DNA from 3 places in the Massilia sp. Dwa41.01b genome. Region 2 is predicted to be linked to each of the others. Evidence: predicted binding sites of a transcription regulator. Region 2 holds the regulator's gene; each other region holds the start of a gene.
The links. Region 2 encodes HrcA, which represses chaperone genes, less so after heat shock. Its sites were predicted from a motif close to TTAGCACTCNNNNNNNNNGAGTGCTAA; they were not measured.

Region 1: the regulator HrcA is predicted to act here: its motif matches at 2,363-2,389, upstream of G4G28_RS20020 (co-chaperone GroES).
Region 3: the regulator HrcA is predicted to act here: its motif matches at 1,978-2,004, upstream of rpoH (RNA polymerase sigma factor RpoH).

The regions. Positions count from the first base shown of each region.
Region 1 is NZ_CP050454.1:4,340,681-4,344,958, reverse strand. Features, by position in the region: gene G4G28_RS20030 (hypothetical protein) at 1-167, opposite strand, end outside; gene groL (chaperonin GroEL) at 266-1,912, opposite strand; gene G4G28_RS20020 (co-chaperone GroES) at 1,977-2,267, opposite strand; gene G4G28_RS20015 (hypothetical protein) at 2,736-2,990, shown strand; gene G4G28_RS20010 (cell division protein ZapA) at 2,987-3,298, shown strand; RNA gene ssrS (6S RNA) at 3,345-3,525, shown strand; gene G4G28_RS20000 (EVE domain-containing protein) at 3,641-4,108, shown strand; gene G4G28_RS19995 (metalloregulator ArsR/SmtB family transcription factor) at 4,177-4,278, shown strand, end outside.
Region 2 is NZ_CP050454.1:4,990,021-4,994,298, forward strand. Features, by position in the region: gene G4G28_RS23000 (outer membrane protein assembly factor BamE) at 1-349, opposite strand, end outside; gene fur (ferric iron uptake transcriptional regulator) at 429-863, shown strand; gene hrcA (heat-inducible transcriptional repressor HrcA) at 1,015-2,034, opposite strand; gene G4G28_RS23015 (HAD family hydrolase) at 2,315-2,926, opposite strand; gene G4G28_RS23020 (hypothetical protein) at 3,215-3,799, shown strand; gene G4G28_RS23025 (hypothetical protein) at 3,814-4,278, shown strand, end outside.
Region 3 is NZ_CP050454.1:1,111,738-1,116,015, reverse strand. Features, by position in the region: gene ftsY (signal recognition particle-docking protein FtsY) at 1-8, shown strand, start outside; gene G4G28_RS05150 (cell division ATP-binding protein FtsE) at 29-742, shown strand; gene ftsX (permease-like cell division protein FtsX) at 739-1,659, shown strand; gene rpoH (RNA polymerase sigma factor RpoH) at 2,127-3,017, shown strand; gene G4G28_RS05135 (sensor histidine kinase) at 3,177-4,262, shown strand; gene G4G28_RS05130 (LytTR family DNA-binding domain-containing protein) at 4,259-4,278, shown strand, end outside.

The DNA.
Region 1 (4,278 bases), 650 kb from region 2:
CGCTCGGATGAGTCGATATTGCCCGGCAAGGGGGCCTGCGTCTCCACCAGCGCCGAGCGCACGTGCACTTGCCCGGTATCGAGCGACACCCAGGCCGCGTCCGTCGTGCCGGGCTCCGACACCATCAGCACGGCGTCTTCCAGGTCTTCCGCATACACAGTCGCCATCGTTAATCCTTGAAAAGTAAAAAGCCTGCAAGGCGCGAACCTTGCAGGCTTGTAGTGTACAGCCGCAGCAGGCGCCGGCGAACCGGCGCCCAGGACAATTACATCATGCCGTCCATACCGCCCATGCCGCCCATGCCACCCATGCCGCCCATGCCGCCGGCTGGCTTGTCTTCGGTGATTTCCGAAACCATGCAGTCGGTGGTGAGCATCAGGCCGGCGATCGACGCTGCGTTCTGCAGGGCCGAACGGGTGACCTTGGCTGGGTCCAGCACGCCCATTTCGACCATGTCGCCGTAGGTGCCGTTGGCGGCGTTGTAGCCGTAGTTGCCGGTGCCGCCCAGAACTGCCGAGACGACGACCGATGCTTCTTCGCCAGCGTTCTGGACGATCATGCGCAGCGGCTCTTCCATTGCGCGCAGGACGATCTTGATGCCGGCTTCCTGGTCAGGGTTGTCGCCCTTGACTTGCAGGTTGGCGCGGGCACGCAGCAGGGCGACGCCGCCGCCTGGCACGATGCCTTCTTCAACGGCTGCGCGGGTGGCGTGCAGCGCGTCTTCCACGCGGGCTTTCTTTTCCTTCATTTCGACTTCGGTGGCAGCGCCAACCTTGATCACCGCAACGCCGCCGGCCAGCTTGGCCACGCGCTCTTGCAGCTTTTCGCGGTCGTAGTCCGAGGTCGCTTCTTCGATCTGGACACGCACCATCTTGACGCGTGCTTCGATGTTGTCAGCCGAACCGGCACCGTCGATGATGATGGTGTTTTCCTTGCCGACTTCGACGCGCTTGGCCTGGCCGAGTTCTGCCAGGGTGACCTTTTCCAGGGTCAGGCCGACTTCTTCAGCGATGACCTGGCCGCCGGTCAGGACAGCGATGTCTTCCAGCATGGCCTTGCGACGGTCGCCAAAGCCAGGGGCCTTCACGGCAACGGTCTTCAGGATGCCGCGGATGTTGTTGACGACCAGGGTCGCCAGCGCTTCGCCTTCGATGTCTTCGGCGATGATGACCAGCGGACGGCCGGCCTTGGCAACTTGCTCGAGCACCGGCAGCAGGTCACGGATGTTCGAGATCTTCTTGTCGCACAGCAGCACGAACGGGTTGTCGTGGATCGCGACTTGCTTGTCCGGATTGTTGATGAAGTAAGGCGACAGGTAGCCGCGGTCGAACTGCATGCCTTCGACGATGTCGAGTTCGTCGTTCAGCGACTTGCCGTCTTCGACGGTGATGACGCCTTCCTTGCCGACTTTTTCCATCGCTTCAGCGATGCGCTCGCCGATCGAGTAGTCGGAGTTGGCCGAAATGGCGCCGACTTGCGCGATTTCTTTCGAGGTGGTGCATGGCTTGGCGATTTTTGCCAGCTCTTCGACGGTGGCGGCAACTGCCTTGTCGATGCCGCGCTTGAGGTCCATCGGGTTCATGCCGGCGGCAACAAACTTCATGCCTTCGCGCACGATGGCTTGTGCCAGCACGGTCGCGGTGGTGGTGCCGTCGCCGGCGTTGTCGCTGGTTTTCGAGGCGACTTCCTTGACCATCTGCGCGCCCATGTTCATGAGCTTGTCTTTGAGTTCGATCTCTTTGGCGACCGAGACACCGTCCTTGGTCACGGTTGGCGAGCCGAACGAGCGCTCGAGCACGACGTTGCGGCCTTTCGGGCCCAGGGTGACTTTGACTGCGTTGGCGAGGATGTTCACGCCTTCAACCATCTTGGCGCGCGCTGCGTCGCCGAAAATTACTTCTTTAGCTGCCATGTTTATTTCTCCAATTATTCGTTGACTGATTCAGAACGCCCGCGGGCGCTCTTTTTCGGGAGGATTACTTGTCCAGCACGGCCATGATGTCGTCTTCGCGCATCACCAGCAGTTCCTGGCCGTCGACCTTCACGGTTTGTGCGCCGTATTTTGCGAACAGGACGCGGTCGCCGACTTTCAGTTCCAGCGGACGCACTTGGCCGTTCTCCAGGATCTTGCCGTTACCGACAGCCAGGATCTCGCCCTGGTCCGGCTTTTCAGCCGCTGCATCAGGGATGATCAGGCCCGAGGCAGTCTTGGTTTCCTGGTCGAGACGCTTGACGATAACGCGATCGTGCAGAGGGCGAAGGTTCATGCAAAACTCCTTTAATCAGTGGTTTGGACTAGCTATTTGTTCGTTTGGGTGCCGCCACGCGCTCGCATCGTGCTGCGCCGCGGCTGAAAGAGTTGTTAGCACTCTCTACTAACGAGTGCTAATTATAGGGACGACTATGCGGCATTTCAAGATGTCATGTTGCTTATTTAACGTTGGCGAGATTGCGTCCGCTCAAAGCCGCAGGGCAGGAAAACGGGTTGACTGCGTATCGGCTGCGCGCCATGGCGCAGGCACAAGGCGCAGAGACTAGCACCGATGCCAGCCGCGTTGCCGCACCGTTGGCACGCAGTTGAGGAAGATCAAAAAACGCGAGAAAACAGCTGGCAGCAAACGAATCAGCTGCAGTGTTTACCCTCGGCGCACCGCAGGCGGCGCAAACTCAGCCGTGCCGGGCGCACGGCACGCTATGATGTTGACTGTCCAACCAGATCGGACCTATAGTTACGAATGATTTCCGAATTCCAAGACCTATCCGACAAGATCGAGCGGCTCGCCGAGCTCGTTGGTTCGCTGCGCCGTGAAAACGCGGTGCTGCGCCAGACCAACAAGCTGCTGAGCGAAGAGAACATGGCCTTCGTGGAGCGCCTGGGCGAAGCCCAGCGCCGCGTGGAAGCCGTGATCGCCCAGCTGCCCGCGCCGCAGGAAGACGATGCGGAAACTGCGGAAGACGCCGAACCCGTCGACAGCGAGGCCACCCGATGATTTACCTGGACGTCACCATCATGGGCCAGCCGTATCGCCTGGCCTGCAAGGAAGGCGAGCAGGCCACGCTGCGCGACGCCGTGCGCTACCTCGACGGCAAGATGACGGCGCTGCGCGACTCGGGCAAGGTCAAGGGCAACGACCGCATCGCCGTCATGGCCGCCCTCAGCGTCGCTGCCGAATTCCTGTCGGTCAAGTCGCCGCAAGGCCCGCTGTCGGACATGTCGATGCTCGAAGTCAAGCAGAAACTGGAAGCGATGCACACCGTCCTCGACGCCGCCCTGGCACCGCAACAAAATCTGTCCTGACCGCTCAAATTCGTTTGACACACGGCTTCAAGCGAGTAAACTGCGAGGCACCCTGCGGTGTTCGAGATTGCCATATATTCCTTGAACCATTTACATGCATAGGTTGCGGGATATGTTCGATGGGCGTGAGCGTCGCTAGTTCGACGAACCCGAAATTGGATTGACTGCGACCACCTTGAGCCATCAGGTTCGGGATGCCGGCAAAAAACGGCACAGGCGGGGCTATATTCCAGAAAGCGGTTGCGGGCGTTTATGCCTCGCAGCCGTTTTTTTATGGGCGCACGCTTTTTCGCGCGGGTGCCCGGTTCCCATTACCACTTCTTGTTTCGAAAGCAGCCGCCGATGCGCTATTGGTTGATGAAATCCGAGCCCGATGAAGTCAGTTTCGACGACGTGCTCGCCGCGCCGCAGCAGACGGTGGCCTGGTTCGGCGTACGCAATTACCAGGCGCGGAATTTTCTACGCGATGCCATGCAGGTCGGCGACGGCATCCTGTTCTATCACTCCAGCTGCGCGGTGCCCGGCGTGGCCGGCATCGCCCGGGTCGTGAGCGGCCCGTATCCGGACGAAACCCAGTTCGACGCGAACAGTCATTATTTCGATCCGAGGGCCACGCGCGAACAGCCGCGCTGGATTTCGGTCGACGTCCAGGCGCAGGAGAAGGGACGCTACCTTCCGCTGGCCGAGATGCGATTGGCGCCCGAGCTGGAAGACATGGTGCTGCTGCAAAAGGGCAGCCGCCTGTCGATTTCGCCGGTCACTGCCGGCCAGTGGCACGCCATCCTGCGCCTGCTGCGCACGCCAAGCTAAAACGACATGTTCGAACTCCCACGCAAAAGTTGTTGACGATAGTTAGATGATTAGCTAATAATCGTCACATGAGCAACGTATTCAAAGCCTTGTCCGATCCCACCCGCCGCCGGGTCCTCCAGCTATTGCAGCAGGGGCCCATTGGCGCAGGGGAGCTGGCCGACATGTTC
Region 2 (4,278 bases):
GCGTGCCGAGCAGGAAGCGTACCTGCTCGCGGGTCTGGCCGACTTTCAGCTGCGCCAGCATTTCCTGCGACACGAAGTTGCCTTGCTGGATGTCCGGGCGATACGGCGAGAACACCCACAGGAATTTCTGCAGCTTGGTGGCCTGGGTCGTCTGCGCACCGGCATTGGCCAGCGCGGCCGACTTGCTGGCATCGGCTTCCACGGCGGCCGGGGCGGTGCTCACCGGCGCGGCCGGCTTGGTCTGGTTGCGCCAGGATGCACAGCCCGACAGCAGCAGCGTGCATGCAAGGCCGGCGGCCAGCGCAGCGCGGGCATGGAAACGATGAACAACGGCATCAAAGACGCGCATAAGTAACCTCAAAACGTTTAAGCGGGAGCTTCCAAAACGCTATATCATAAAGCACTCCGCCCATCTACGAGTAACAAACATGAGTAACAAACCCACCGACCTGAAGGCGAGCGGCCTGAAGGCCACTTTGCCGCGCCTGAAAATCCTGGAAATTTTCCAGAACAGCGAAGTGCGGCACCTGACGGCGGAAGACGTCTACAAGATCCTGCTGGCCGAGAACATGGACGTCGGCCTGGCCACGGTTTACCGGGTGCTGACCCAGTTCGAACAGGCCGGCCTGCTCAACCGCAATCACTTCGAGACCGGCAAGGCCATCTACGAACTGAACGCCGGTTCGCACCACGACCACCTGGTCTGCCTCGACTGCGGACATGTCGAGGAATTCTTCGACGAGGAAATCGAATCGCGCCAGAACAGGGTCGCGAGCGAGCGCGGTTTTAAAATCGCCGAACATGCGCTGGCGATCTACGGCAATTGCATCAAGCCGGCTTGCCCGCATCGCAGCGGCGGTTGAGGCGTTTCGATGTGCAATGAAGGACGGCGCCGAGGGCGCCGTTTTTTGTTGACCGTAGGGTGGGGTCATTGAGGCGGGGCCTCAATGACGTACCCACCTGAACGCTGGCACTGCGCAATGTTCCCGTTCCGCGTGGGCGCAGAGTGCCCACTTACGGATGACTCAACGCATTCGACAGCAGCTTGGCCGTGATATCGACAATTGGAATCACCCGCTCGTAGGCCATGCGCGTCGGGCCGATCACGCCGAGCGTCCCGACGATCTTGCCGTTGACCTCATAGGGCGCAGTCACCACGCTCATCTCGTCCATCGGCACCAGCTTCGATTCGCCGCCAATAAAAATCTGCACGCCGCCGGCCTTGCTCGAGACATCGAGCAGCTGCATCAGGCCGGTCTTTTGCTCGAACATCTCGAACAGCTGGCGCAGCGAACTCATGTTCGACGACAGGTCGGACACCGACAGCAGGTTGCGCTCCCCTGAAATGACCATGTCGTCGTGGTTGTCGGCCATGGCTTCGCTGCCCGCTTCCACCGCAGTCTGCATCAGGCCGCCGATATCGTCGCGCAGCTGCTTCAGTTCGCCCGCGAGGCGGCGCCGGACGTCGTCGAAGGTGAGGCCGGCAAAGTTCTGGTTCAGGTAATTGGCCGACTGGATCAGCTGGCTCGGCGTGTAGTCGACCTCGGTCAGCAGCAGGCGGTTCTGGACGTCGCCGCGCGGGTCGACGATGACGAGCAGGATGCGCTTTTCCGACAGGCGCAAGAATTCGATCTGCTGAAATACCGATTCGCGGCGCGGACTCTGTACCACGCCGGCAAATTGCGTCAGCGACGACAGCATTTGCGCCGCACTGGCGATCACCTTCTGCGGCTGGTGGGCGGGCAGCCGCATCTGCTGCTGATGGACCCCGTGTTCGTCGAGCTGCTGCACCGTGAGCAGGGTGTCGACGAAGAGGCGGTAGCCGCGCGGGGTCGGCACGCGGCCGGCCGAGGTATGGGGGCTGGCGACATACCCCATTTCCTCGAGGTCGGCCATGATGTTGCGGATCGTCGCCGGCGACAGGTCGAGGCCGGAGATTTTCGAGAGCGCACGCGACCCGACCGGTTGGCCGTCGGCGATGTAGCGCTCGACCAGGGCTTTCAGCAGGGTTTGGGCACGGGGTTCAAGTTGCATGGGGCGAGAGGATAGATGCGATATGCGCAATGGTTGCATACATATTATGCACCTTCGTCCGCTCCCTGTGGGCTCCGCGCACTCAACAAAACGGCCATGGCCGCGTAGCGGCTCCTTGCCGTACGGGCGTACTGTCGTCGCCGCCGCGCTTCGCCCTGGCCGTCTTGTTGGGCGCTCTCAAGCGTGCTCGCGCTCCAGCCAGTCGAGCAATTCGTCGAAGTCGCCGACGATGGCGTCCGGCTGCACGCCCTCTTCCGGTGGCGCCGGCTGGCGGTCCGGTTCATCCACACACGGCGCGCATGCCGGCGCGCCCGGCGCCCTCGACGTCGAGCAGCAGGTCGTCGCCGACATACACCGCTTCGCCAGGTGCCACGCCCGGCGCGCGCAGCCTTCCGAAAATGGCCGGATCCGGCTTCGCGCGGCCGAACTGCGGCGCCGAGACCGAGGCCTGGAAATGGTGGGCCAGCCCGATCGTCTGCAGGTCGGCATTGCCGTTCGTGATCGATCCCAGCAGCACGCGGCCCTTCAGGCGCAACAGGCCCGGCAGCACGTCGTCGTAGGGAATCACGGCGTTGCGGGCGGCGAAGAATACCGCCATCGCCAATTCGACCTTGGAGGCGTCCTCGCCGGCCTGCTCAAAGGCGGCAACCAGCCCGGCGCGGCGCAGCGCACCCAGGTCGAGCTGGAATTCGGGCCGGCGCGCCAGCAGCTCGAGCCTGGCCTGGCGCAGCGAATCGATGGAGAAGCGTTGCGCCACGCGCGGCGCGTGCGTGGCCAGCCAGGCAAACAGGGTCTGCTCGGCCTGCACGATGACGGGGGCGATCGGCCACAGGGTGTCGTCGAGGTCGAACAGGACGGCCTTGGGCCAGCGGCGGCGGTGCGAATCGGTCATGGAAAGCGCGCCATCGAAGACGCGTCGGAGGAACACTGCAGGGTCAAGCGGAGCATAGCGAGGCCAGCGGTGATTTGCAAACGCAGCTGTGCGCAAGGGCGCGCGCCCCGAAAAATGCATGGCGGCAGAGGCCGGGTGGCGTCGCCGTTACACGGTGATACAAAGTCTCATGCATGGCCAATGAGCCCGGTGCTTGCCAAATGCTCTAAAATGATGGGCAAAATTCCACCTCGCGGCGCTGCGCAGTCTTTTGCGCGCCCTGCTCTTCCCTATTTTATTGGAGAAATGATGATTCGTTCCCACCTGCGTGCCGGCTTCGCGCTGGCATGCGCGCTCAGCCTGTCCGCCTGCGGCGGCAGCGACGGCGAAATTTATCTCAGCGGCAAAGTGAGCGGCGTAACCAAGCCTGGCCTGGTGCTGACGAACAATGGCGGCTCGGACCTCCCGATCACGGCGGGGTCTGCTTCCTACCGTTTCCCGCCGGTCGAAACCGATTCCAACTACAACATCGAAGTCAAGTCGCAGCCGGAAAACGTCGAGAAAAAGACCGACTGCGTTGTCAGCAATGGCATCGGCCGCGCGGTATTCAACATGAGCAACATCGACGTCACCTGCACCATCTGGCGCCGCGCACTCGGCGGCAAGATCGAGGGGCTGGGTAACCGCAGCGGCCTCGTGCTGGTGAACGGCGCCGACCGCGTGGCCATCCCGGCCAACGCCACCGAATTCCAGATGGCGGCGGTATCGCAGGACGCGCCGTATGGCATCACCGTGCTGCCTCAGGCAGGCGCCCCGCAGTGCACCGTGGAGAACGGCAGCGGCATCATGCCGGCCGCCCCCGTCACAACCGTCGTCGTGCGTTGCACCCCTTGATTCTGGAGACTAACTTGAAGAAATCGATCCTGGCGCTGTCGGCGCTGACCCTGGCGCTCGGTGTTGGCCTGAGCGCCTGCGGCGGTGGCAAATCGACCTATACCGTCGGCGGCACCGTCCTCAACCTGACCTATGGTCCGCTCGTTCTGGTGACCAACGGCATGACAATCGAGGTCAATCCGACCAAACAGGGCGTCTCCGAGGATGTGAAGTATTCGTTCAAGGACCAGCTCGAATATGGCGAAGTCTACGATGTCAATCTGGTGCAGATCGGCACGCAAGACAACGCCGAAAAGACGCCGATCTACAAACAGCCCGACCACCAGACCTGCGCGGCGTACAGCGGCACGAAGGACACCGCCGGTCGCCTGACGACCATCAATGCCGTCATCACCTGCGTGCTGAACGCCTACCCGGTCAGCGGCAAGGTCTACGGCCTGACGTCCACGGGCCTGGAACTGGGCAACGGCAGTACCGTT
Region 3 (4,278 bases), 1.5 Mb from region 2:
TGGGATAACAGTAAGGTCCACTGAACCGATGATCGAGTTCCATTCCGTTTCCAAGAAATATTCCCTCGACGCCACCGCCCTGCGCGACGTCACCCTGAACATCGACAAGGGCGAGCTGGTGTACCTGGCCGGCCCGTCCGGCGCCGGCAAGTCGACGCTGATGAAAATGGTGGCCGCCATCGAACGCCCCAGCAGCGGCCGTGTGGTGGTGTTCGGCCAGGACATCGGCAAACTGCGCAAAGCGGGTATCCCTTTCCTGCGCCGTAAGCTGGGCCTGATCTTCCAGCACCAGCGCCTGCTGAACGACCGCGACATCCTCGCCAATACGATGCTGCCGCTGCTCGTGTCCGGCGCGCCGAGGTCGCAGGCCGAGGGCCGTGCCCGCGCCGCGCTCGACAAGGTGGGCCTGCTCGATCGCGCCCGCGCGCACCCGCTGGAACTCTCCGGCGGCGAACAGCAGCGCGTGGCGATCGCCCGCGCCATCGTCAACCGCCCGCAGATCATCCTGGCCGACGAGCCGACCGCGAATCTCGACCGCGTGGCCGCCGACAAGGTGCTCGACGCCCTGCGCGCTTTCCACGCCGTCGGCGTCACCTGCGTCATCTCGACCCACGACGAGCAGGTGCTCGACGGCGCCGCACGCGTGATCCGGCTGGAACATGGGCAACTCGTCGATGCCGGCCGCGTCGACGCCCGAGCCGATGCCGGCCATGCGCCCGCCTCCGAGGGAGGTGCGGCATGAGCCCCTGGATCCGCCAACACCGCTTCGCCCTCGGCGCGGCCCTGGCCCATGTGCGCAAGGCGCCGGGCAGTTTCCTGTTCAACGTGCTGGTGGTGGCGGTGGCCCTGGCCCTGCCCTTCGCCGGCATCACCCTGCTCGACAACGTGCGGCCGATGTCCGAGCAGCTGTCGGTGGACCCCGAGATCAGCCTGTTCGTCAAGCCGGGCGCTTCGCGCGAGGACGCGCAGGCAATCGAGCCCCAGCTGCGCCAGATCCTGCAGGGCAGCCACGCCCGCATCGCCTTCGTGCCGCGCGAGCGCGCGCTCGAAGACCTGAAGGAACGCAGCGGCCTGTCGGCGGCGCTCGACACCTTGGGCGACAACCCGCTTCCGGACAGCTATGTAATGAAGCTCGAGGGCTTTTCCAGTACGGCGGACGCGGCGCGCATCGACAGCATCGTCGAGCAGATGGGCGCCCTGCCCAGTGTCGATACGGTACAAGTCGACTCCGCATGGGTGAAACGCCTGGCCGCCTTGCTGGGCATCCTGCGCCTGGCCCTGCTGCTGCTGGCGATCACGCTGGGCGTGGTGGTGATTGCCGTCGTGTTCAACACGATCCGCCTGCAGGTGCTGACCCAGCGCGAGGAAATCGCCGTGTCGAAACTGCTGGGCGCAACCGACAACTTCATCCACCGCCCGTTCTACTATACGGGCGCCCTGCTCGGCATCTGCGCCGGCGCGGTGGCGCTGGGCGCGGTGCTGCTGGCCCTGCGTCCGTTGAACGCGGCCATTGCCGAATTCGCACGCCTGTATGCCTCGGAATTCCAGTTGGCACCACTGGGAGGCCTGGAAATCGCCGGTTTGCTTGCCATCAGCGCCGGCCTCGGCCTGATCGGCGCCTTGCTGTCTGTGCAACGCCATCTTGCGCGCTTGAATTAAGTGCAAAAGGCAGTACTGGCTGCCTTCCTCCCAGTATTTCCCTGAACCGTCCTGCTTTGTGCGTCAACGTGCAATGCACAAGTAGGACGATGCCTCGCTCGATTCGGAACTTTGCTCTCTGTGCGGCATTTAACAGAATGCGCCTGTCGCGACCACTTAGGCTGTGACCTAAGGTGATTTATCGCCCTAGACGCTTGATTTAGATCAATAGTCGCGCATTGTTCCGCTCTACAGTGAGAATCCAATAGCGACTGAACAAAGCTGATTCAGCGCAATACTTTAGCCAGACTTAAACAGCCGCCCGTCGCCAGGGGCTCGCTAGCACTCACCCTGTGAGAGTGCTAATATATGGTTCAAGTGAATGTAAACGGTATCGCGAGCGCCCGCTTCGAGATGGGGCGGTCACCGTCGGGATTGTCCCGGCCGGGGTGCCGGCGCAGCACAGATTACTCTACGAGGAAAACAACATGTCCGCACAATCCGCATTGGTTCCAACCGGCAGCCGTGCTCTGGGACTCGGTTTCACTGGCAATCTCGGTAACATCGACGCGTATATTTCCGCGGTGAACCGCCTGCCAATGCTGTCCCATGAGGAAGAAGTTTCGCTGGCGAAGCGTCTGCGGGAAGCGAACGACCTTGATGCCGCGCAAAAACTGGTGCTCTCGCACCTGCGCCTGGTGGTGTCGATCGCGCGTGGCTACCTCGGTTACGGCCTGCCGCATGCCGACCTGATCCAGGAAGGCAATATCGGCCTGATGAAGGCCGTGAAGCGTTTCGACCCGAACCAGGGCGTGCGCCTGGTATCGTACGCGATGCACTGGATCAAGGCCGAGATGCACGAGTACATCCTCAAGAACTGGCGCCTTGTGAAGGTCGCCACGACCAAGGCCCAGCGCAAGCTGTTCTTCAACCTGCGCAGCAACAAGGTGGGCCTGGATGCGATGACCCCGACGCAGGTGGACGATCTCGCCAAGCTCCTCGACGTCAAGCGCGAAGAAGTGATCGAGATGGAAACCCGCCTGTCGGGCCGCGACATCGCGCTGGAAGCGCCGACCGACGACGAAGACGACAAGTTTTCGCCGATCGCCTACCTGTCGTCGGACCAGCAGGAACCGACCCGGGTGCTGGAAGCCGAGCAGGTCACGCGCCTGCAGTCCGAAGGCCTGGAAACGGCCTTGGGCAAGCTCGACCCGCGTTCGCGCCGCATCGTCGAAGCGCGCTGGCTGGCGAACGACGACGGCTCAGGCGCCACGCTGCACACGCTGGCCGAGGAATTCGGCGTGTCGGCCGAGCGCATCCGCCAGATCGAATCGGCGGCGCTGAAGAAAATGAAAGGCGCGCTGGCCGCCTACGTGTAAGCATCAGGCTTTTACCGGGCGTTGGGCAAACGCCGAACGGCGACTCCGCAAGGGGCCGCCGTTTTTTATTGGGCGCTTGGAGCGTCACCGCCCCGCGATTTTTGTTCTGTCGGCAACAAATGCAGTACCATGAATAAATGAACACGTTCTCGTTTATGCATGGATAGCCCGAGCACCATCCCTTTCCGCGGCGCCGAGCTGAGTACCTCTTCCTCGCGCGACTACTGGCTTTTCCAACTCAGTGGTTGGGGCGGCCTTGCCCTGGTGGCCATCCTGTCCACCCTGAACAACTTCGGCGAGGCCGCCCTGCGCTTCGTCCTCGCCAAGCTCATGTGCATCGTCAGCGGCCTGCTGGTATCGCACTGCTGGCGCCTGTTCCTGCGCCGGCGCGGCTGGATCGACCGCCACGGCCCGCCACCGCTCAAGGGTATCCTCAGCGGCCTGCTGGTCCTGAGCGTGGTGCAGACCGGCGTGCTGGCGCTGTCCGACCTGGTGTTCCGGCATGGGGCTTTGCTCGCCGATCCGGAGGCGCCAAGCCTGCTGTTTTTACTCTGCCTGCTGTGGTACGCGCTGTTCGCGGTCTGGACGCTCTGCTATTCGACGATGCTGGCGCGGCGGCGCGCGCTGCGCTTCGAGCTGGAAAAGCTGCAGCTCGAGGTCAGCGTCAAGGACGCCGAACTGCGCGCCCTGCAGGCCCAGGTCAATCCCCACTTCTTCTTCAATAGCTTGAACAGCATCCGCGCGCTGATCTTCCACGACCCAGAGCTCGCCGCGCGCGCGGTCGGCCAGCTGGGCGGCATGATGCGCCACAGCCTGCGTGCCGGGCAGACGGCCACCGTGCCGCTCGCGGACGAACTGGCGGCCGTCGAGGCCTACCTCGGCATGGAAAAGCACCGCTTCGACGAACGCCTGCGCATCACGATGGACATCGAGCCGGGCCTGGAGGCCGTCGCGATTCCGCCGATGGCGCTGCAAACCCTGGTCGAGAACGCGGTCAAGCATGGGGTCGAGCCCAGCATCGGCCCTTGCGAACTACGTATCGGGGCGCACCGCAAGGACGATGGGGTCGAGCTGACCGTGGCCAACGAGGGGCGTCTCGCGCAGGCCAGCGACTCCACCCGCCTGGGACTGGCCAATACCGCCAGGCGGCTGTCCCTGCTGTTTGGCCCCCGCGCCGGCTGCACCCTGGCCGAACGCGATGGCTGGGTCATCGCGCACGTGGTCCTGCCACTGGAGAGCACATGAATGTCCTGATCATCGA